One region of the Candidatus Enterococcus lowellii genome, then DNA from elsewhere that is predicted to be linked to it. Evidence: a T-box and tRNA genes for the amino acid it is inferred to sense, from the RefSeq annotation. Region 1 holds a T-box; the other regions hold tRNA genes.

Region 1 (5,250 bases):
CTACTTTTTTTAACCCATTCAATCCTAAATAAGGATGATAAAACGCTGAAATATAAGCTTGACGATAATTGGAAAGCACGTGTACCCGTTCTTCCATAGCAGAAAATGCTTGTTTATCCCCTTCTTCAATAAAACCAAGTGTCTCTGGATAAACAGTCATACCGTGTAAAAAGGATGGTTGTGAGACATATGTCGGCTGATATTCGCTTTGATAGGTTTGATCCGTTAATTGAAGACGTCCAATATATGAACTAAAGTGTTTTGCAACAACTTCATATCCTTGTTGAGAAATAGCATAATGTGGCGCTTCAAACCCTAGCGGATATAAACCTTGCTCAACTAGTTAAGATACACCTTTAGTGATAGATTCTTCTATATAGCCTCTTTCAAATTCTTCTCCAGATTTTATAAATTCTTGGTATTCTTGTTCCGTTGAAAAATCACTTTGTTTTTTTGCAGGTACTTCATCCTCTTGATAAATAGGTCGGTCATTTTCGACATCCCAAAATTCAAAGCCTTCACCTGTTTCCGAACTGCGATATTGATGTTTGTAACCGTGTAAGATAATGCTTGCTCCGTTTTCTTGCATGTATTTGAGCGTATTTAATAATTGGGGTGAATCAGAAAAATGAATCGTCTCACCATCTTTATTCGTATATATAGGAATAACCGCCACCATGTAAGGAATATTTTTGTCCTTTAAATATTCTGCTTGCTCGCGTAATTGCTGGGCATCTACTTTGGGATGAACATCTTCCAAACGTAAATAACGAACAAATCCTTGTTGACTTTCACCTAAAAAATCATATAGAGAGTCTGCTACTAATGGACCAAATGGCGCAAACATTGTTTCTGCAGCAAAAAAATAATTCCCATCATTTTGAACGATTAAAGGTACTTGCTGTTCTTTTTCTAAGGTAGCCAACGCTTTTTGCTCAACCCCATCTTTTGATGCTTGCACATGATAAATAATCCTTTGTTCAGGTAACCTTTGAATGAAATCGGCTAAAATAATCTGATCAACCAATAGCTCGCCTTCTATTTGAAATACGTTCATTTTAGCCAATTGCTCTGCATTATGTCCTATCACATAAAGCTTTCCCTCAAATGTGTCTAATGCTTTTTTTGTTTCTGAAGAAAAAGTCGTTTTGTCTAATCCAAAATAAATAATATGTGAACTATTTTGAATTGCATCACTTTGGATGTCTGATTCATTAATAAATTGATAGTTTATATTAAATCGACCTAAAATAGTATCTAACATGCGTAATTCATTTAGCTTTTGCTCGCCTTTTGTTGAATAAATGACTAAAACGTCTTGTTTTACATTCTCTTGAGCAAAAATTTCTTTAGAATAAAAAAAGCAGATTGGTATTAAAAAAAAATAATATTATTTTACGCATCCGTTTCTCCCTCGACAATAGTATTGACTAAATCTATAATACATCCAAATTAAGTTTTGCATGATTTTAAATAATTGTCCATACAAAAAAATTATGCCATAAATTTGTTTAAAAACAAACTTATGGCATAGACTATTTTTACTTACATTTTTTCTGGTGCATGTAAACCTAAGAGACGTAAATCTTCTTTTAACAAAACAGTAACAGCATAAACTAACGCTAAACGCGCTTCTTTTTGCTCGTCTTCTGCTAAGATTTTCGTATTGGCATAATATTTGTTAAATGCTTGTGCCAATTTAATTGAATGTTTCGCAATAACAGATGGCTCGTACTTATCTGCTGCTTGTTGGATTGTTTCTGGGTAACGTTGAATTAATTTAATCACTTCCCAGCTTTCTTCATCATTTAAAGCATACGTTTTGGTTTCGTCTGGTGTAAATGCAGCTTTTGCTAAGATACTCATCGCACGCGCATGTGCATATTGAACATACGGTCCTGTTTCACCTTCAAAACGAACAACTTCCTCTAAAGTGAAGTCAAAATTGTTTAGACGATCATTTTTCAAATCATGGAAAACAACTGCGCCTACCCCTACTTGTTTAGCTACTTCTTCTTTATTTTCTAAAGTTGGATTTTTTTCACTAATTTGTTCTTTGGCTGAATCAATTGCTTCATTCAATACTTCTTCTAATAAGACAATTTTCCCTTTACGTGTGGATAATTTTTTACCATCTTTGGTAATTAAGCCAAATGGAATATGATACATATCATCAGCCCAATCAAAGCCCATTTCTTTTAATACAGCTTTTAATTGTTTGAAATGATAACTTTGTTCATTCCCAACAACGTATAATGATTTGCCAAAATTATACGTACGTTTACGATATAACGCAGCGGCCATATCACGTGTAATATACAATGTTGCACCATCTGATTTACGAATTAATGCAGGATTCAAGTCGTAATTCGTTAAATCAACAATCTCTGCACCTTGGTCTTCTTTTAATAAATGTTTTTCTTCTAACATTTCAACAACTTCATCCATCTTGTCGTTGTAGAAAGCTTCGCCATTTAATGAATCAAAAGATACTTCTAACATGTCATAAATTTTGTTAAATTCTTTCATTGATTCATCGCGGAACCATTGCCATAATGAAATAGCTTCTTCATCGCCATCTTCTAATTTTTTAAACCATGCACGTGCTTCATCTTCTAACGCTTTATCTTCTTCAGCTTTTTCATGGAATTCTACATATAAACGCAATAATTCAGTGATGGGTTCATTACGAACAGCTTCTTCTGAACCCCATTTTTTATAAGCTACAATTAATTTCCCAAATTGTGTTCCCCAATCTCCTAAGTGGTTAATACGAATTGGTTGGTAGCCTACTTTTTCTAAAATAAAGCCAATTGAATTCCCAATGACAGTTGAACGTAAATGTCCCATTGAAATTGGTTTAGCAATATTAGGAGAAGACATATCAATTGGGACACTAGCGTTGTTTCCTTCGCTACTATCACCAAAATGATTTTTTTCTTTTACAACGGTTGCTAAAACGTTTTGACTAATTACCGCTTTATTCATAAAGAAGTTTAAATACGGTCCAACTACCTCAATTTTTTCAAATGATGAACCATCAATTTTTTCAGCTAAATCGGCAGCAATTTGTTGTGGTGCTTTACGGTAAACTTTTGCCAAGGCAAATGCCGGAAAAGCCACGTCTCCATGATCGGCTGATTTTGGGTTTTCTAATAGCTGTTGAACTTGTTCTAATGACAAATCTTCTTTGACCACATCAAAAATTGCTTTTGATACGATATCTTTGTTATTCATAAATTATTTCCTCCTAAAGTAGTCTCATTGATTTTTATGCGACAGCAAACAAAAAGTCTCTAGTGTAAAAAACACTAGAGACGAGAATTCCCGCGGTACCACTCTGATTGTTCGACAAATCGAACCCACTTTATCTGATAACGGTAGATGCCGTTTGCTTAACAAATTTTCACAAGTGCGCTTCACTTCTCTTCTTTATTTCGGCTTCCACCTTCCCGAATTCGCTAGTAAAAAATGAAAAGTTACTCTCTTGATCACTAAATCATGTATGAAATGTACACTGATTATAGCAAATCTTTTTTATTGCGCTAGTCTTGTGTTTAATTTTAACTATTCGGAATAAATAAATGTCCTAAAGTTGCTGCCATAACCGCTTTAATTGAATGCATGCGATTTTCAGCTTGTTCAAATTGTTTGGCATGTTTACTACGGAAGACTTCATCGGTTACTTCCATTTCACTTAGATTGAATTTTTCTTGAATATCTTGACCGTAATCTGTTTCTGCATCATGAAAAGCAGGTAAACAATGCAAGAAAATGACTTGCTCGTTTTTGGTTTTCTCAATCATCATTTGATTCACTTGATAAGGAAGTAATAATTCAATTCGCTCAGCAAATTTATCTTCTTCACCCATTGATACCCAGACATCGGTATATAAGACATCAGCGCCTAAAACGCCTTCATCTACATTGTCTGTCACCAAAATTTCAGCACCTGATTGTTGCGCATACTCTTTTGCCAAAGCAATTAATTGTTCGTCAGGATGCAATTCTTTTGGTGCAACAATTCGCACATTTGTCCCTAAAATAGCCCCAGTGACTAACAATGAACGTGCCACATTGTTACGACCATCGCCACAATAAACGAGATTAATGCCTTTGACTTTTCCAAAGCTTTCTTGAATCGTTAGATAGTCAGCAATCATTTGTGTTGGATGCCATTCATCAGTGAGACCATTCCATACAGGGACACCCGAATGTTCAGCCAATGCTTCAACTACTGCTTGACTGGATCCACGAAATTCAATCCCATCAAACATACTACCCAACACTTTTGCCGTATCTTCCACGGATTCTTTTTTACCCAATTGAATATCATTTGCGCCTAAAAATTCTGGATGAGCGCCTAAATCGACCGAAGCCACTGTAAAAGCTGCCCGTGTTCGCGTTGATGTTTTTTCAAACAATAAGGCAATATTTTTCCCTTCTAAATAACGATGTGTAATCCCTTGTTTTTTTAGTTTTTTCAAATGCTGGGATAAATCAATTAAATACTGTAATTCTTGTTGTGTAAAATCTTTTTCTGCTAAAAAACTTTTCCCTTGAAATTCCATCGTTTTCCTCCGTTCAGTTCAACCTACAGCTACTTTTATTTCTGTTCCAAATGAATCAATCGTATTACTGATAAAGACTGATTTCACGCCTGCTAACAGCGCTTTATGTGCACTGTCTAATTTTGGTAACATGCCACCTGTAACTACTTTTTCTGTTTTTAATTGAGAGATTTCTGCTACAGAAATTTCTTTTAGCCATTCAGATTCTTTTTTTATTCCTGGAACATCTGTTAATAGATATAACTTTTCTGCTTTAATACTTGCCGCAACTTTACAAGCTACTTCATCAGCATTGATATTTAACCATTGTCCTGATTCAGTAATCCCTAATGGCGCAATGATGGGAATGTGATGTTTTTCAATTAAGGTATTTAAAAGCTCGCTGTTCACTGCCGTCACTTCACCAACAAAACCTAATTTTTCTTCATCAATAATTTTTCCTTGAATCAATTGATCACAACCAGCATTCATACCTAGTGTAGGAAAACCTGCTTGTTGAAAATGAGTGGTAATCATCGGCTGTACTTGTCCTAATAAAACCATTCGCGTAATTTCTAATGTTTTTTCAGAAGTAACACGTAGTCCTTGCTTCACTTCTACTTTAATTCCTAAAATATCCATCATTTTAGAGATATAGTGTCCCCCTCCATGAACAATAATCACACGATAACCTTGGTTT
Region 2 (5,250 bases), 390 kb from region 1:
AATACTAAACCTGCTGTAAGAAGTGTTGCTACCACTAACCATTTCTTCATGTTTTCCCCTCCAAAATTATAACAGTTTTTTTATCTGTTACATATCGTAACATTTTGATTATACCCGATATTGGAAGGGATTACCAATGAAGTGATACAGAAAAAAAGACTGCTCACACAGCCTAATAGTAAAAATTGATTCCTTGTTCTGTATCCTCTATCCAGATGTTTTTGGGAGCAAACAAAATTAAATAGGTGAAATAAAAATCACCGACACATCCCGCTCCATGCAAGGCAACTAAAAAAGCAAACATACTCGCTGGCAAGATATTTAATAAGAAAAAAATAATTAGTCCTGCTGTAATAATAATAAAGGGCGCTAAACAAATGATAATAAATTGGTATTTTTTATAATACGAATGAGGACTTGTCGCATAAGCCATCCCATTCTTAAAACCAAATTTCACCTTTTTTGTTGGCTGAAAAGTTTTGAAAAAAACAGCATGAATAAGCTCGTGAATAATAATTAAACCCAAAAAGAGGATAACCCCCAACATCAATGCCCCAAAATCAAATGTTTGATAGAGCGAGGCAGAATATAAAAAGCCCAATTTAGAAAAGATAAAAAAGAAAACAAAAAACAACATAATTCCGGCGATGTTTAATCCCCAAATCAACTTTTTGTTTTCTAATAGGTTGATTTCTTTTAATAAAATTCTCTTTTCATTCCCCATAGAAAGCCCTCCTTTATATAAAATCTACAAAACGTCGGTCCCAAATATTTTCATAAAATTGAATAGTCTTTGCCGCTGACATATACTTATTATCCATTGTCGTTGTTGCATTAGGAAGCGTCAACTTTAATCGTTGAATCCACACAATATTCTGTTTGTGTCTCACATGTTTCGATGGATTCTACATCAATTTTTGTCAATAACTGTTGTAAATCTTGCACTAGCATGTTTTTTCTGAACAAATTAAGCATCTTCTGGTTGGTTTATTTGAGAAATGATTTCCCAATTTTTCTCTTGATAAATCAACTTTGAATCACAATGTTGAATAAAAATAACTGCTCAATTAGTTTTATTGTATTCATCAATTCGTTGATTGACTAGTAACGTCAACTTTTGTAGTTGATAGCTATCCTGACAAACACCATTTTGAAGATCAATCACTAATAAAGCATCCGAAAGCTTACACATATATTCATCTCTTCGTTTATTTATCTCTATTATAACAAACATTCTAAGCTAAAAATAAAAAGCACAACCTTTGCAGACTGCGCTTTTTATAGACAATTAAAAAAAGGTTGAAACTAAAGCAAGGATGGCTAACCCACCTTGCGTGAAAATAATTTTTTTATCGCTTGTAAAGCTTCCATATAAAGCAACGAAAATAATGTATAGCAGAATTAAACGACTGATTTCCAGCGATGCAGTAGCAAAGAAGACACTATACAATAACCCAACACCAATCAATCCATTATAAATACCTTGATTTTTAAATAAGGTGTTTAATGATTTATCTGCTAAACTTTCCCTCGTCATATTAAATACACGACTTGTTGCAGCTGAGGTTGTAGCGAAAGTTTCTAAATACATAATATAGAAAAATTCTAAGGCTACTAACACAACTAATACCATTGAAATGAATGACATGATACTCCCCCTTAGAAGACTATTTTTCAAGTAACACTTTTACTTAAATTCTGTAATTTTTTCCGCTGCTAAACGGACAGATGAATAACCCGTTTCTTTTGCTTTACCAATCGATACAATCATCACGGGGACATAACGCTCTTTGTCTAAACCAAATGCTTCTGCTAATTGATCCTCTTCAAACCCACCAATTGGATTTGTTTCATAACCATGTGCACGAGCAACTAACATCAATTGCATCGCAGCTAAACTTGAATCAATTTTTACAACGTCATTCATTTTTTCTTTAGTAAAGTTTTTATAGTAAGGGATAATTGCTTCTAGTTGTTGATCTCTGACTTCTGGAGGCATTCCTCCTTCTGCTACTGCTTGGTCGTAAATTTCTTCGCCTCGTTCATAACATTCCATATCTCCAAAAATTAAAATCATTGCAGAAGATGTATCATTTTGACGAGTATTAAAACGAATTAATGGTTTTAATTTTGCTTTTTCTGCCTCGCTTTCAACGACTACAAAACGCCATGGTTGCATATTTACTGATGAAGGCGCAAGTGTTGCTTCTTGAATCATTTCTAGCATTTCTTCATGAGAAATTTTATAGGATTCATCATAGATACGTACAGATTTTCTATCAAAAGTAATTTCAGAAAAATTATTGTTCATTAAGTTGTTTGACATATTAATTGGCCTCTTTCATTTCACTAATTTGGTTAATAATTCTAAGAGAAGTTCTCCTTCTTGATCATTAAGTGATACAGGTATTTGTTTTTCAGAAGAACTATATTTTTTTTCACAAGTTTCTAACTCGTTGAAAGCTTTAGCTGTAATCTTTACAAAAACTTCGCGATTGTTTTGTTGATTTCTTTCACGAGTTACATAATTCTTATCTTCTAGTATTTTTAGATGTCTCGTTACTGCGGCACTATCAATTTTCAATTCTTTTTGTAGAATAGTTTGCGAACATTGCCCATTTTCTTTTAAAAACATCATTAGTTCATAACGAGTAATACTAAACCCCGTTTCTTTTTCAAACTTGGCGGTCATTTCTTGATTCGCCAACTTTAACTGATAAAATAATTTACTAATTTTTCTAAGATTCATATTAACTCCCTTCTACATTTGACTAGTCAACAGTTGATTCATCAAATATACAGAAAAGAATTTAATTTGTAAATTACTTTGCTTGCATTGGTGATTCATACGTGTGAATATACGCTATAAAATAAAAAAACTGCTAGAAAATAGCAGCTGTGTGTTAAACATTAATTAATTAAGGCAAAATATCATCGTTATAAAATTTTTTGGCACAAAAAACAAAAAAAGCCTTAGAAACCAACGTTTCTAAGGCTTAATTAGCGTCACAGGAGGGATTCGAACCCCCGACCGTCCGCTTAGAAGGCGGATGCTCTATCCGGCTGAGCTACTATGACAGATGTTTTAGCAACAAAAATTATTATATGGAAATTCCTTATAAATGTCAATTGTTTTTCTGTTATTTTTTAAGGTGCCAAAAAAAGACACCTTAAAAAACAGCTTATTCTACAGGTTCAATCACAACTTCATCTGCTTCTTTGGTGATTAAAGCAATCCCATCCCCTAATGGTACCAAACTCGTTGTTAAATCAGGGTGTGTATTAATGACATCTAAAAATCGTTTTAGTTTACGATGAATAGTACGACGATTCCGAGGAATTTCTTCGATTGGATCTAACACTGTTCCTCCTTGAAACACATCATCTACCATCAATACGCCACCTTTTTTCAACAAGCGTAAACACTCTGGTAAAAACTCAATATATTTTGACTTAGCGCTATCCATAAAAATAAAATCATATGGACCTGTTAATTCTGGTAAAATATCTGCTGCTTGACCTTCTAATAACGTTACTTTATCTTCTAAGCCAAGACGTTCATAAGTTTTTTTCGCTTTACGAATCATGACATCAAAGCGATCAATGGTGGTAACATGCCCGTCTTCTCCAACATATTGCGCCATTAAACTAGAAGAAAATCCCAGTGCTGTTCCGATTTCCAACACTTGCTTTGGTCTAATTTGACCTAATAAAAATTGCATAAAAACAACTGTTTCATGGGGGATAATCGGTACTTCATTTTCATTGGCTTCTTTTTCAATTTGACCCAGTTCACCAGCTAATTGTTTTTGTTCATTACGTAAAAATTCGACAAGTTCGGGTTTTACAACTGGTCGATACATCATTTCGTTTCTCATGTTTTACACTCCTACTTATTCACTGTTTTTCATTATACGAATTTCAGCGACAACCTGCAATCTTTTCTCATTAAAAACTTCTACTTGCTTTTTTGAGCAATTCCTATTAGTCTATAGACAGGATTTGGATTACTATCAAAAATATGTTTTAGAGAGTCGGGGCAAGGCTGGAACCTCGATACCCCTATTTTTGTGAACCTACCAATGTCAATGATTGTGAAAACAATCGGGTTAGAACCCTTATCTTCGTTACAAGTGGGATAGAGTTATTCTATTCAATGAAGGTGGTACCGCGAATGTTCAGCATTTCGTCCTTTTTATCGGGATGAGAATGCTTTTTTTATTGCAAAAAATTAAAGGTGGTTATCAAATGACTTACGACGAATTTTTACAAAAACTTTCTAACCCCGCACGAAATGCACTTTTACACGAAAAAATTGATAGCTTTGATAAATTAGCCAGCTTAACTGAAAAACAGGTCTTAGCTATCCATGGCGTGGGACCAAAATCTTTACCCACTATGAAAGATGCGCTCAACCAAAATAATCGTACATTTAATCAATAGGAGGAAACAAAATGGCAGAACAAAAAAATGATTTTACAGAATGGTATTTACAAACCGTTCAACAAGCAGAATTAATGTCTTACTCACCCGTTAGAGGTTCCATCATCTTCCGTCCAGATGGTTTTGAATTATGGGAGCATATTCAAGAAGAATTCAACAAATTCTTACGTAGCGAAGGAATTCGCAATGCCTATTTCCCAATGTTGATTCCAAAAAGTTTCTTCATGAAAGAAGCGGATCATATTGAAGGCTTTGCTCCAGAGCTTCCTTGGGTAACTGAGGTAGGCGATGAAAAGTTAGAAGAACCTTTAGCTTTACGCCCAACTTCTGAAACAATGATTGGGACTGCTTTTTCTGATTGGATTAATTCTTATCGTGATTTACCTTACGAAATTAATCAATGGGCCAACGTCTTCCGCTGGGAAAAGAAAACTTTACCATTTTTACGTACTTCTGAATTTTTATGGCAAGAAGGACATACCGCACATGCAGATGCAGAGGATGCACGCAAACGTACCTTACGTATCTTAGATGAGTATGCGCGTTTATGTGAAGAATTTCTAGCGATTCCTGTATATAAAGGTGAAAAAACACCTTCTGAACGTTTTGCAGGCGCCGAAGAAACTTATTCAATTGAAGCAATGATGAAAGATGGAAAAGCCGTTCAAGCAGGAACTTCACATTATATGGGAACCAAATTTGCTGAAGCCTTTGACATTACTTATTTAAATAAAGAAAATAAACACGTTCACGCCCATACAACTTCATGGGGAGTATCTACACGTTTGTTAGGTTCATTAATCATGA
Region 3 (5,250 bases), 1.1 Mb from region 1:
CGCAGCATATAACTCTGATTTACAAGAAATTGGCGCAACCAACGATGATGATGAAGAAGAACTTCCAGGAAGTATTGAAGAAGACTTAACAATCATTGACGATGATGACGACGATGAATTTGATGACGAGGAAGAAGAATTATAATCATTGCAAAACACCCAAAAGCTTATTAATAGCTTTTGGGTGTTTTTTGTTTAATGATGTCGCTTTTGTTATTTACCAAAATTGTGTATGATAAGCAAAACAAAAGAGTTTAAAAAAGGTGGAATAAACATGAATAAAGTACGTTTTAATCTTCCAAAAGAAATAGTTGAAAAATCAAAATTAATCAAATGGTCAGAAGGAGAAGGGGAATTAGATGTAAATACAGGTGTTTTGACAATAAAAGAAAAAGAAACTACTATGAGTAGCCAAACTATTTCATTACGTTTGTTTTTTGTTCCATCCTTTTTGTCTGCCTTCTTGTTTTTTCTTTATTATTATTTTACAAAACGAACCCAAATTGCTTTGTCAGGGTATGACTCAATAGGTTTTATGTTGTCAATCTTAGGAACACTCACAGGTCTTTTGACATTGACACTTATTTTTACCAGTATAAAAAAAGGCAAGCGGTTTTCTCAAGCTAAAAATTTATATTGGCGTAATTTTCCAGCATTATTTATTTCATTAGGCATTATGTTATTCTTAGGAAGTCTTTTTCTCTTTCGAATCTTACGTTATATGTTTCCTGGATTAGTTTTTGATTTATACACTGCTACAGGGCTTTATTTTGTCAGTATAGCAATTATTAATTACTTTATTATTTATATTGTAATGGAATTGACCCCATTGTTATTAACTAATATTTTGACCTTTGTAATTATTGGTGGTGTCGTTGGTGCGATGGTAACTAATCGAGAAAATCAGTGGTGGCAACATAATTTTAGTTTTTTAGGTACCAGCGAAGCGACAAACCGTTGGCAATTCAATCTCACCTTAGTTTTATCGGCCATTTTGATGATTGCATTAATTGATTATATTTTTGTGAATTTGCAAGAACGATATCCAGGAATGAAACTTCAGATTTTACGCTGGCTATTAATTTTGATTGCTGTAAATTTAGGTGGTGTAGGGATGTTTCCATATAAAGAAGGTTCTTTATCGGCTGTGATTCATAATCATGTTGCCGCAAACCTTGTTTATTTAGTTATTCTGTTAATTGTCACATTACCTTGGTTATTACCTAGAATTACAAGAGAATTTAAAATCACTTCATTTATTGTGATGGGATTGCTTGTTTTATGCGTATTTTTGTTTATGGGTGTTCATTATCTATCATTAACAGCTTTTGAGTTTCTAGCATTTTTAGTAGCTTTTGTTTGGCTATTGATGTTTTTCCAGTTTTTACAATTCTTGGTTCTTGAATCGCCAGAACATCGTTTGGTCATTGAAATTAAAGACTCTGAAAATGAACGATAGCCCTCTCTAAAAAAGAGAAGGCTATCTGACGAATCAATATATTTATTTTAAAGTTGATACTAATTATAACTATTACTAAAAATTAACTATTTCTCATTTAAACGATATATTCCCTAACCTCTAATACATCCTTGTAACCCTGTAGTTACGCCAGTGTGAATAAATTTCCTAAAAACAAATTAAAGTGTCGCATAAAAATATCTTTCGCGTTACTTAAGTATAACATATTTCTTCTTGAAAAGAAAATTTATAGGAAAATTTCAAGAAAATTACTAAAAACTGCATAGGTAATTTTGTATGTACTTTTTTATAACCACACAAGTTTTTTTCAATCTAAATCTAAATGAGGATTAAGCTCCATGTAAGTTGACTATCAGATTCAAGCTTATTAATTATCTTTTTATTTTTTTAATGCAAACCAATAAGAAGTTAGACCTAATGCTAAAAAGATTAATGCACATAGTAACAGTGGAAAGTAAAAAGAATACATAAAAAATTTCCAGATGAAAAAGGATAGAAATAATAGTATAGATAATGATACATATATAGTAGCCGAAACTACCCACATAAAAATCGCCTCCTATTCAAAGTAATAAACTAAGTTTTTTATATAAGCTGTCGAATTGTAAGTTAAAATTGCCACGCTTCCAACTGATTGTTTGGAGTTGTTTTCTTCTGTAAAGATTCCATCAGATGATGTGTACTCTTAGATTAACTGTTAGCTATTATTTTCAGTATCTACCATACACATCAATACTTTCAATAGTATAGTTAGTATTATACTATTGAACCAGCATTTATTTTTATCTTGAACGTCGCAAATTCATGCCTAAACGTCATATTGTAAATCCACCAGTTTCATACAAAAAAGCTAGATTCCGAATTGGAACCTAGCCTAACACTCGCCATCACGCTATTTTTTGATAATGAGCTCCCCACGAAATATCCACAAAGGAAGAAAGAAAATCCATACCCACGAACTTTTTGAATATTGTTATTTTTCGTAATCCGTTGTTACAAGAGGGTTTTGCCATTTAACGTAGCATCAAGTATAATGTAATCAGTTACACAAACGCACCTTAAGGGAATCGAACCCCTGTCTCAAGAACCGGAATCTTGCGTGATATCCACTACACTAAAGGTGCTGAACACTTTACATAGTTTAGCGAACTTTAAGAAAAAAAACAAGGGGAAATCCAAAATGAAATTTGAACAGCAGTTTTCGCAGCAACAAAAGCAAACACAGAAACTAGCGATGACACAAAAATTACAGCAATCGATTCAAGTTTTGCAGTTTTCTACAGAGGAATTAACACAATTTATTGAGAATCAAGCCTTAGAAAATCCACTACTTGATGTCATTCAACCTAATTATACTTCAAACTACTCAAAACCACGTACATCAACAGGCACAGAAATGACACGTTTAAACCAAATCCCTGATACGACAATTTCATTATTCGAGCACTTAATTGATCAAATTCATTTGAACTATCGTGATACTTATTTAAGGACACTGGTTCTGTATTTGGTAGAATATATTGACTTGAATGGTTATTTAACAATTTCGCTGGACGAAGCAGTTGAACAGACAGGTGGGACGCCGATTCAACTATTGGATGCTTTGACCTTAATTCAGCAATTAGAACCAGCGGGTGTAGGTGCTAGAAATCTGCAAGAATGTTTGATGTTACAAACCGAACGAGATAACTATGCACCAGAAATTGCGTATTTAATATTAGAAGAATATTTTACAGAATTAGTTGAAAGAAAATGGGAAAGTATCGCTAAAAAGTTAGTCATCTCTTTGACAGATATTCAAAAAGTATTTGATTATATTCAAACATTAACGCCAACACCAGGGGCAGTCTTTGGTTCGACAGAAGGCTTGTACATCATCCCTGACTTAACGGTTAAAGTTGACGGACAACAAGTGACGGTAGTCTCAAATCGTAGTGGAATGCCAGAAATCAAATTTCAGCAAAATTATTTTGAACAAATGACTCAAAGTGGAGATTCAGAAGTGTTAAACTATCTGAAAGAAAAACAACAAGCGTTTGAGTGGCTGAAAAAAACCGTGGAACAACGTGGAGACACTATTTACAATGTGGGGAAAGCAATCGTTGAAAGACAACAAGAATTCTTTTTCAATAAAGAGCATCCTATCAAGCCATTAATTTTAAAAGATATTTCAGAAGAATTGGCTATTCACGAATCCACAGTCAGTCGTGCTGTGAATGGCAAATATTTAGAAACGGATTTTGGCGTTTTTGAATTAAAACATTTCTTTAGTCAAAAACTCGCCTCTGATGAAGGAGAACGCTCGACAAATGATGTGAAACATCGCTTGCAAACGTTAATCGATTCAGAAGATAAAGCTAAACCCTTATCCGATCAAAAATTAGTGGAACTTTTGAACGATGAAGGCATAGATATTTCACGAAGAACAATCGCTAAATATCGCGATTTATTAAAAATTCCATCGTCAACCAAACGTAAGCGATACGATGAAACATAAGCATTGAGAGGGGTTTCATGAATTTTTAGTGAAATTCCTCTGTTTTTTGTGATTTTTTAAAGAAAAACAAGGATTTTTGATTTTTTTCTTTGAGTATTAGTTGATAAATAAAAAAGAACATGCTAGAATTATTTGTGTAAGGAATTGGTACTGAAAAGTAAATTCGCTTTTTTTTACAACACATGGGTCATATTAAGTCTATCTAGGACAAAAAAAGTCCAACGGAGGTTGCATATGCTTGATGAAATAAAATTGATTGAAGCTATTGCTCCAGATATTTTGACGGTTCTCCAAGAAAGATACCGAATATTACAAAATATTTACTGGATGCAGCCGATTGGTCGACGTACGTTGGCTGAGAGTTTAGATTTAACAGAACGTGTGTTGCGAACAGAAACGGATGTATTAAAACGACTGAAATTGATTGAATCTTCAAAAAGCGGCATGATGTTAACAGCTAAAGGTGAAGATGTTTACAATCAACTAGGAAGTATGATGGACCAATTATTTGAAATGCACCAGATTGAAAAGCGGTTGGCTAGTTATTTTGGGATTTCTCGTTGCTTCATTACAGGTGGCGATAGCGATCAACAAGTAAAAGTAATTAGCGAATTTGGACATCTTCTTTATGAAGCACTGGACGAAAATTTGCCAAATGGGAAAAACATTATTGCGGTAATGGGTGGGACCACCATGGCACAAGTTGCAAGCGAGCTCTCTGATTTAGAAACAGAGCAACGTGAAAACTTATTCGTACCTGCTAGAGGAGGAATTGGAGAAGCTGTAAGTGTACAAGCAAATTCTGTAAGTGCTGAAATGGCGATCCAAACCAATGGCAAATATCGCGCATTATATGTTCCTGAACAATTAAGTACAGCCACATATAATTCACTGATGCAAGAACCTTCTATTTTAGAAGTTCTAAACTTAATAAGCGAAGCAAACTGTGTCATTCACAGTATCGGAAAGGCCTTGCACATGGCTGCTCGACGAAAGATGACTGAAGAAGAGATTCTGATGCTAAAACGCAAAAATGCTGTAGCAGAATCATTTGGTTATTTTTTTGATGAAGAAGGGCAAGTCGTTTACAAAATCCCTCGTATAGGTTTACAATTAAAAGACATACAGAATATCCCTTACGTATTCGCCATAGCTGGTGGGAGAAGTAAAGCAAAAGCCATTCGCGCTTATATGAAAAACGCACCAAAACAAACGTGGCTCATCACAGATGAAGCCGCAGCAAATGAGATTTTAAGAGGGGCGACCCTTTAAA
Region 4 (5,250 bases), 1.0 Mb from region 1:
CACACCTGATAAAATCAAGGTAGGCAATGCTGGAACAAACAGTACCAGTAAATAGATCGGCAACGTCAATGGTGCTGTTCCCATAACTATATTAAAGAATGGGATAATCGTTACCAGATAAGAAGAAATACCTGCAAAGAGAACGGCTGCGATTAAGTGCTTGTTTTCAAATGGGTTTCTTCTAAATAATGTTTTCGTGCTTCGCGCATCAAAGACATGCCATAATTGGCCATAAACCAGTGTTAAGAAAGCTACGGTTTGGGCTTGATTACTTGATAACCCTTGGTGAGCCGCCCATAAGAATGCAACATAAACCAATACTCCCATAAAAATTCCGCGAATCAAGACACGAGACCAGGTATAATTTGCTAGAACCGATTCGTTTGGATCTCTCGGCTGTTCCTCCATAATATCAGACTCAGCGACATCATATCCTAGTGAAAAAGAAGGGACTGCATCGCTTACCATATTGACCCATAAAATCATCAAAGCAGTTAATGTTGGTGTCGCACCAGGAACGTTGCCGACTGATTGTGTAAAGAAGATTAAACCAATCAATAATGAAAGAACTTCTGCTACATTGGTTGTTAATTCATGACGCATAAAATTTTTAATATTGGCATAAATGGTTCGACCACTTTTAACAGATTGTTCAATTGTTGTGAATTTGTCGTCCATCAGAATTAAGTCGGCTGAATCTTTCGTCACTTCGGTTCCAGCAATCCCCATAGCGATACCAATATCCGCAGCACGTAATGCAGGTGCATCATTGACACCATCACCGGTCATTGCGACAATTTGTCCGTGCTTTTGTAATTGTTTAACAATGCGTTGTTTATGTTCAGGTGACACACGAGCATAGATATTCGTATGTTTCACACGACTATATAATTCTTCATCAGACATCTTCTCGATTTCAATACCTTTAATCACTGGCGCATCTACCGTATCAACAATACCTAATTCTAAGGCAATTGCTTTGGCCGTTTTTTCATGGTCCCCTGTGATCATAACAACTTCGACATTCGCTTTTTTTAACGTACTTACAGACTCTTTGACTTCTTCACGAGCTGGGTCAATAATTCCGGCAACACCGGTAATAATTAACTGCTTTTCTAACTCTTCGACAGATCCATTCATTGCTTCTTGTTCCGTAATTTCTCTATAACCAACAGCTAATGTACGTAAGGCTGCTTCTGCATACTCTTCGACGGTATCTACGAATGATTGTTTTGCTTCCTCTGAAGAATCAACTTTATGATTGATTAAAATGCCTGTACTTTTATTGACCAATACATCTGGCGCGCCTTTGGTATACACCAGATAACGCTCGCCTTCTTTAACAATGACACTCATCATTTTACGACTACTCGTAAAGGGTAATGTACGGATAATTTCTTTTTCTTGTTCTAGTTTTTCTTTCTTTAGACCTGCTTTTAAGCCTAAAACGGTTAATGCGACTTCTGTTGGATTCCCAAATGGTTTATATTCACCATCCACTTCTTTGACAGTCGCTTCATTACATAAAACAGCTCCTTCTAAAAAAGCTAGTGTATCAGACATCTTGGCGCTTTCTTCTAGTGAATTAATGTCACCCGTTGGCGCATAACCCAGCCCAGATACAGTGTAATAATGGCCGTTACTATAATACTTAACCACTGTCATTTCGTTTTTCGTTAAGGTTCCGGTTTTATCCGAACAAATATAAGAGGTCGCTCCTAAAGTTTCTACACTGGAGAGAGATTTAATAAGACCTCTGTTTTGTGCCATTTTAAAAGCGCCAATTGTCAATACAATCGACAATACTGCAGGCAACGCATCAGGAATAGAAGCTACTGCTAGAGCGATTGATGTGGAAAGTACCGAACCAATCGATGTAAAACTGATTTCCCCTGCCTGAATCATACCAATCACAAAGGTAAATAGAATGACACCAGCTGAAATCAGCATTAAGGTCTTTGTCAATTTATTAACCGTATTCTGTAAGGGAGACGGTTTATCTTCTACAGCTTGAATTAATTGTGCAATGTTTCCTAATTCAGTGTTTAAACCTGTAGCAACGACTAAACCAATTCCTTGCCCATTTGAAACAATGGAGCCTGAAAAGCCCATATTTTTTCTATCGCCAATTTCGACAATTTCATCAATTGCTTCGGTATTTTTATGAATCGCATCTGCTTCGCCAGTTAAATGTGCTTCAATCACTTGCAATTCATTCGTTTGAATCCAACGTACATCTGCTTCAACGAAATCGCCTACTTCTGCTTTGATTAAATCCCCCACCACAACATCTGTAGCAGCAATTTTTTCCCAGCACCCATTTCTTAAGACCGTTGTTTGACGATTGTTCATCTCTTTTAAAGCATTCAAACTCTTACGTGCACTAATTTCTTGCCAAAAACCTAAACAAGCATTGATGATAATTAAAATAAAAATAGCTGCTGCTTCATACAGAGATTCTTTACCATGCTGCATATCTCCTTGTATCTGAATAGAATAAAAGGAACTCAATAAAGATAATACAATAGCCCCCATCAATACGATGACAATGGGTTCTTTAAAATTCTTCAAGAAGACTTTCCAGTATGGATCTTCTTTTTCATCAGGTAGCTTATTCACTCCATATTGCTCTCTGAGACTACGAACACGCTCATTTGTTAACCCGTTCGTTGGATCAACCTCAAATCTCTTGATTAATTTTTCTTTTGTTTCTTGATAAAAATGCATCGCTAACTTCCTTTCTTTTTTCTAAACAACGCAAAAAGAGCGCAAGCAAACAAGACTCTCCTCACCCTTGGAGAATATGTCTTGAAAGCTTGCGCCCAACCTGGTCATTTATGAAATTAGTATTAATTTAACAAAAATTTTCTACTTTGTCTATCTTGATGCCTAAAAAATATAATTTTTTACTACTCAATCGTTATCGTAGACTGAAAAACTATTCTTCACTAGTTTTTTCTGTACTTGAAGAAAGCGACGTTCGCATCTCAGTATCAGCATGAATATTTTAATCCATTGCACTTAATATTCCCTTTTGTAATGCTTCCACCTCGACAACTGCCAAGGTAAAAGGAAAAATGTTAGCAAGAAATTCAGCCACTTTTATTAAAAATTATAATTTTCAATCTGCAAAATCTCTAAATACATCATTCAAATAAAAAAACTGAAACCCTTATACAAAGAGTTTCAGCTACGTCCTCTGCTGGAATCGAACCAGCAACTAAGTCTTAGGAGGACCTTGTTATATCCATTTAACTAAGAGGACGATTGACAAAAAGTCTGTTATCATTTTATCGCTAACCTAAAAAAAACGCAAGGTCAGCGATAAAATTACTTATTAAAAATAATCCTCTAAAACAGGAATATCTGTTGGTAAAATCGCTTCTACAATAGACACTATTTCTTTATCAACCGTTACACAATTGAAAAACATCAATTCTCGTAATTTTTGATAGCCTAAAAAGAGTTGTGTAAAACGTTGAACAGAAATTGTTAGCGTAGGTAGCTTGGTTTTCGCTACTTTACTGACAGTTCCTTTTGAATGAATTTCAAAAATCCCTTCATTCCATGGCGCATAGGTATCTTCTAGAATCTGAATCGCAAATGCTGCTTGTAGATTATCAAATGGATAAACCGTTAAAAATGCCTCAATATCAACAATTCGAACCATCATTTCTGGTCGGATTGTTGCATTTGCAAGTGGTTTTTCTTGTAGGAAGAATGAACTATTTTTATTGTATCCTTGTTCATAGCGAATTTCACTGACCGAATCTCTGTGTGTAGCAATGTAGCGATTCAACGCATGATATGCATTGCCGCTTAATACTTCCCACTCTGCACAATGAAACTTACCATTTAAAATTTGATAAATTAAATAGCCTTCCGCTTCGTCGGATTCATTATAATACACGGCAAAATAATATGGGCGTTGAATATGGAACTTATATTCATACCACCAGTCTTCACGTTGTAATCCTCCATGCTTATTTCGATTAGATGCTTCATATACTTCTTTAATGACATCTTTTGATTGTTCCCATGTCTGTCGACGAATTTTTCCTGGTACACGTCTACTATCCGGCCACTCATGACTAGGTACATCATACGCAATTCGTTCAAAAATCAATTCGTAACCGTAACGACGATAAAAAGGATATGAGAATGGTGCGAGATAAGAGAAAAGAACCTTATTTTCTTTGCAGTCATTTAAAATATTCGCCATCAATTGATCGATTCGGCCTTCACCACGATAACTTGGATCAGAGGAAACAAATCCTACACCTGCCATATCAAACACTTGATTAAAAAATTGAACTTTTAAAGGCGTCGCAATAATTTGACTTGCTAGTTGTTCTCCATCGTAGGAACCATAATGTTTTGAATGTTCTACAATATAATTCAAGCGATTTTTGTATGCGTCGCTTTGATTAAATTGAAACGCATAATGAGCAAGTTGATAGATCGCATCTGCTTTTGTAGTCTCTTGCATTTATTTTCCTCCTATGAATTTATAAAGAAGGACCATAAAAATGACCCTTCTTTAAGTAGATATTTTATTGTGCTGCTTGTTCGCGTTTTAATTCTTGTAAAACTCCGATACGAACAAACGGAATGTAAATCAATGTAGAAATGACTAGGTTGATGGCTGCTAATAAACCGCCTGTCCAACTTTGTGTTGCTAAAAATCCGCCAATTACTGGAGGTGTTACCCATGGTGGCATAAATGTTGCTGCAGGGACGAAACCTAATTTGGTTGCCCAAAATGCAGTTGTAATTAAGACCATTGGCGTGATGATAAATGGAATAAACATAATTGGATTTAAAACAATTGGTAAACCAAACAATAATGGTTCATTGATGTTGAATAATCCTGGTGCAGCACTTAAATTATTTACTACATTGTACGCTTTATTTTTACGACCAACTAAATAGATCGCAATTATCAAACCAAATGTTGCACCTGTTCCGCCTAAGTTGACAAAACTATCAATAAATGGCTTATTCACGATATATGGTGCTACCTTACCAGCTGATACAGCTAATGCATTCGCTTCGATGGCAGGTGCATTAATTGTTTGTAAAAATGGGTCAATCATATTTGCACCGTGTAAACCAAAGAACCATAAGAAAGGTGTAATAAACGCAATCAACAACGCTGATGGATACGTACTTGCCATTCCCATGAATGGTTGTTGTACCGCTGTGTAGAATGAATTAATAATATCTGGCACACCGAATGCTGCAAAAATC

Evidence for each region. A T-box is a leader RNA that pairs with one kind of tRNA and senses whether it is charged. The one in region 1 lies ahead of argS (arginine--tRNA ligase), so its partner is inferred to be a tRNA-Arg.
Region 2: it encodes a tRNA-Arg, which carries the amino acid that the T-box ahead of argS (arginine--tRNA ligase) is inferred to sense. The anticodon was not compared.
Region 3: it encodes a tRNA-Arg, which carries the amino acid that the T-box ahead of argS (arginine--tRNA ligase) is inferred to sense. The anticodon was not compared.
Region 4: it encodes a tRNA-Arg, which carries the amino acid that the T-box ahead of argS (arginine--tRNA ligase) is inferred to sense. The anticodon was not compared.

Annotation. Positions count from the first base shown of each region.
Region 1 is NZ_CP147251.1:2,485,051-2,490,300, forward strand. It holds partial or broken gene DOK78_RS12060 (DUF2334 domain-containing protein) at 1-1,264, opposite strand, end outside; gene argS (arginine--tRNA ligase) at 1,546-3,237, opposite strand; T-box leader at 3,311-3,504, opposite strand; gene argF (ornithine carbamoyltransferase) at 3,564-4,571, opposite strand; gene argB (acetylglutamate kinase) at 4,590-5,250, opposite strand, start outside.
Region 2 is NZ_CP147251.1:2,878,314-2,883,563, forward strand. It holds gene DOK78_RS14065 (transporter substrate-binding domain-containing protein) at 1-50, opposite strand, end outside; gene DOK78_RS14070 (DUF3267 domain-containing protein) at 173-724, opposite strand; gene DOK78_RS14075 (hypothetical protein) at 1,064-1,192, opposite strand; gene DOK78_RS14080 (DUF1304 domain-containing protein) at 1,289-1,648, opposite strand; gene DOK78_RS14085 (nitroreductase family protein) at 1,688-2,326, opposite strand; gene DOK78_RS14090 (MarR family winged helix-turn-helix transcriptional regulator) at 2,342-2,749, opposite strand; tRNA gene DOK78_RS14095 (tRNA-Arg) at 3,005-3,078, opposite strand; gene DOK78_RS14100 (O-methyltransferase) at 3,183-3,878, opposite strand; T-box leader at 3,989-4,197, shown strand; gene DOK78_RS14105 (DNA-directed RNA polymerase subunit alpha C-terminal domain-containing protein) at 4,249-4,443, shown strand; gene proS (proline--tRNA ligase) at 4,455-5,250, shown strand, end outside.
Region 3 is NZ_CP147251.1:1,342,578-1,347,827, forward strand. It holds gene rpoE (DNA-directed RNA polymerase subunit delta) at 1-145, shown strand, start outside; gene DOK78_RS06535 (DUF998 domain-containing protein) at 275-1,459, shown strand; tRNA gene DOK78_RS06540 (tRNA-Arg) at 2,533-2,604, opposite strand; gene rpoN (RNA polymerase factor sigma-54) at 2,661-3,977, shown strand; gene DOK78_RS06550 (sugar-binding transcriptional regulator) at 4,212-5,249, shown strand.
Region 4 is NZ_CP147251.1:1,470,115-1,475,364, reverse strand. It holds gene DOK78_RS07210 (cation-translocating P-type ATPase) at 1-2,727, opposite strand, end outside; sodium ion sensor (DUF1646 type) at 2,783-2,828, opposite strand; tRNA gene DOK78_RS07205 (tRNA-Arg) at 3,194-3,265, opposite strand; gene DOK78_RS07200 (GNAT family N-acetyltransferase) at 3,338-4,489, opposite strand; gene DOK78_RS07195 (PTS sugar transporter subunit IIC) at 4,554-5,250, opposite strand, start outside.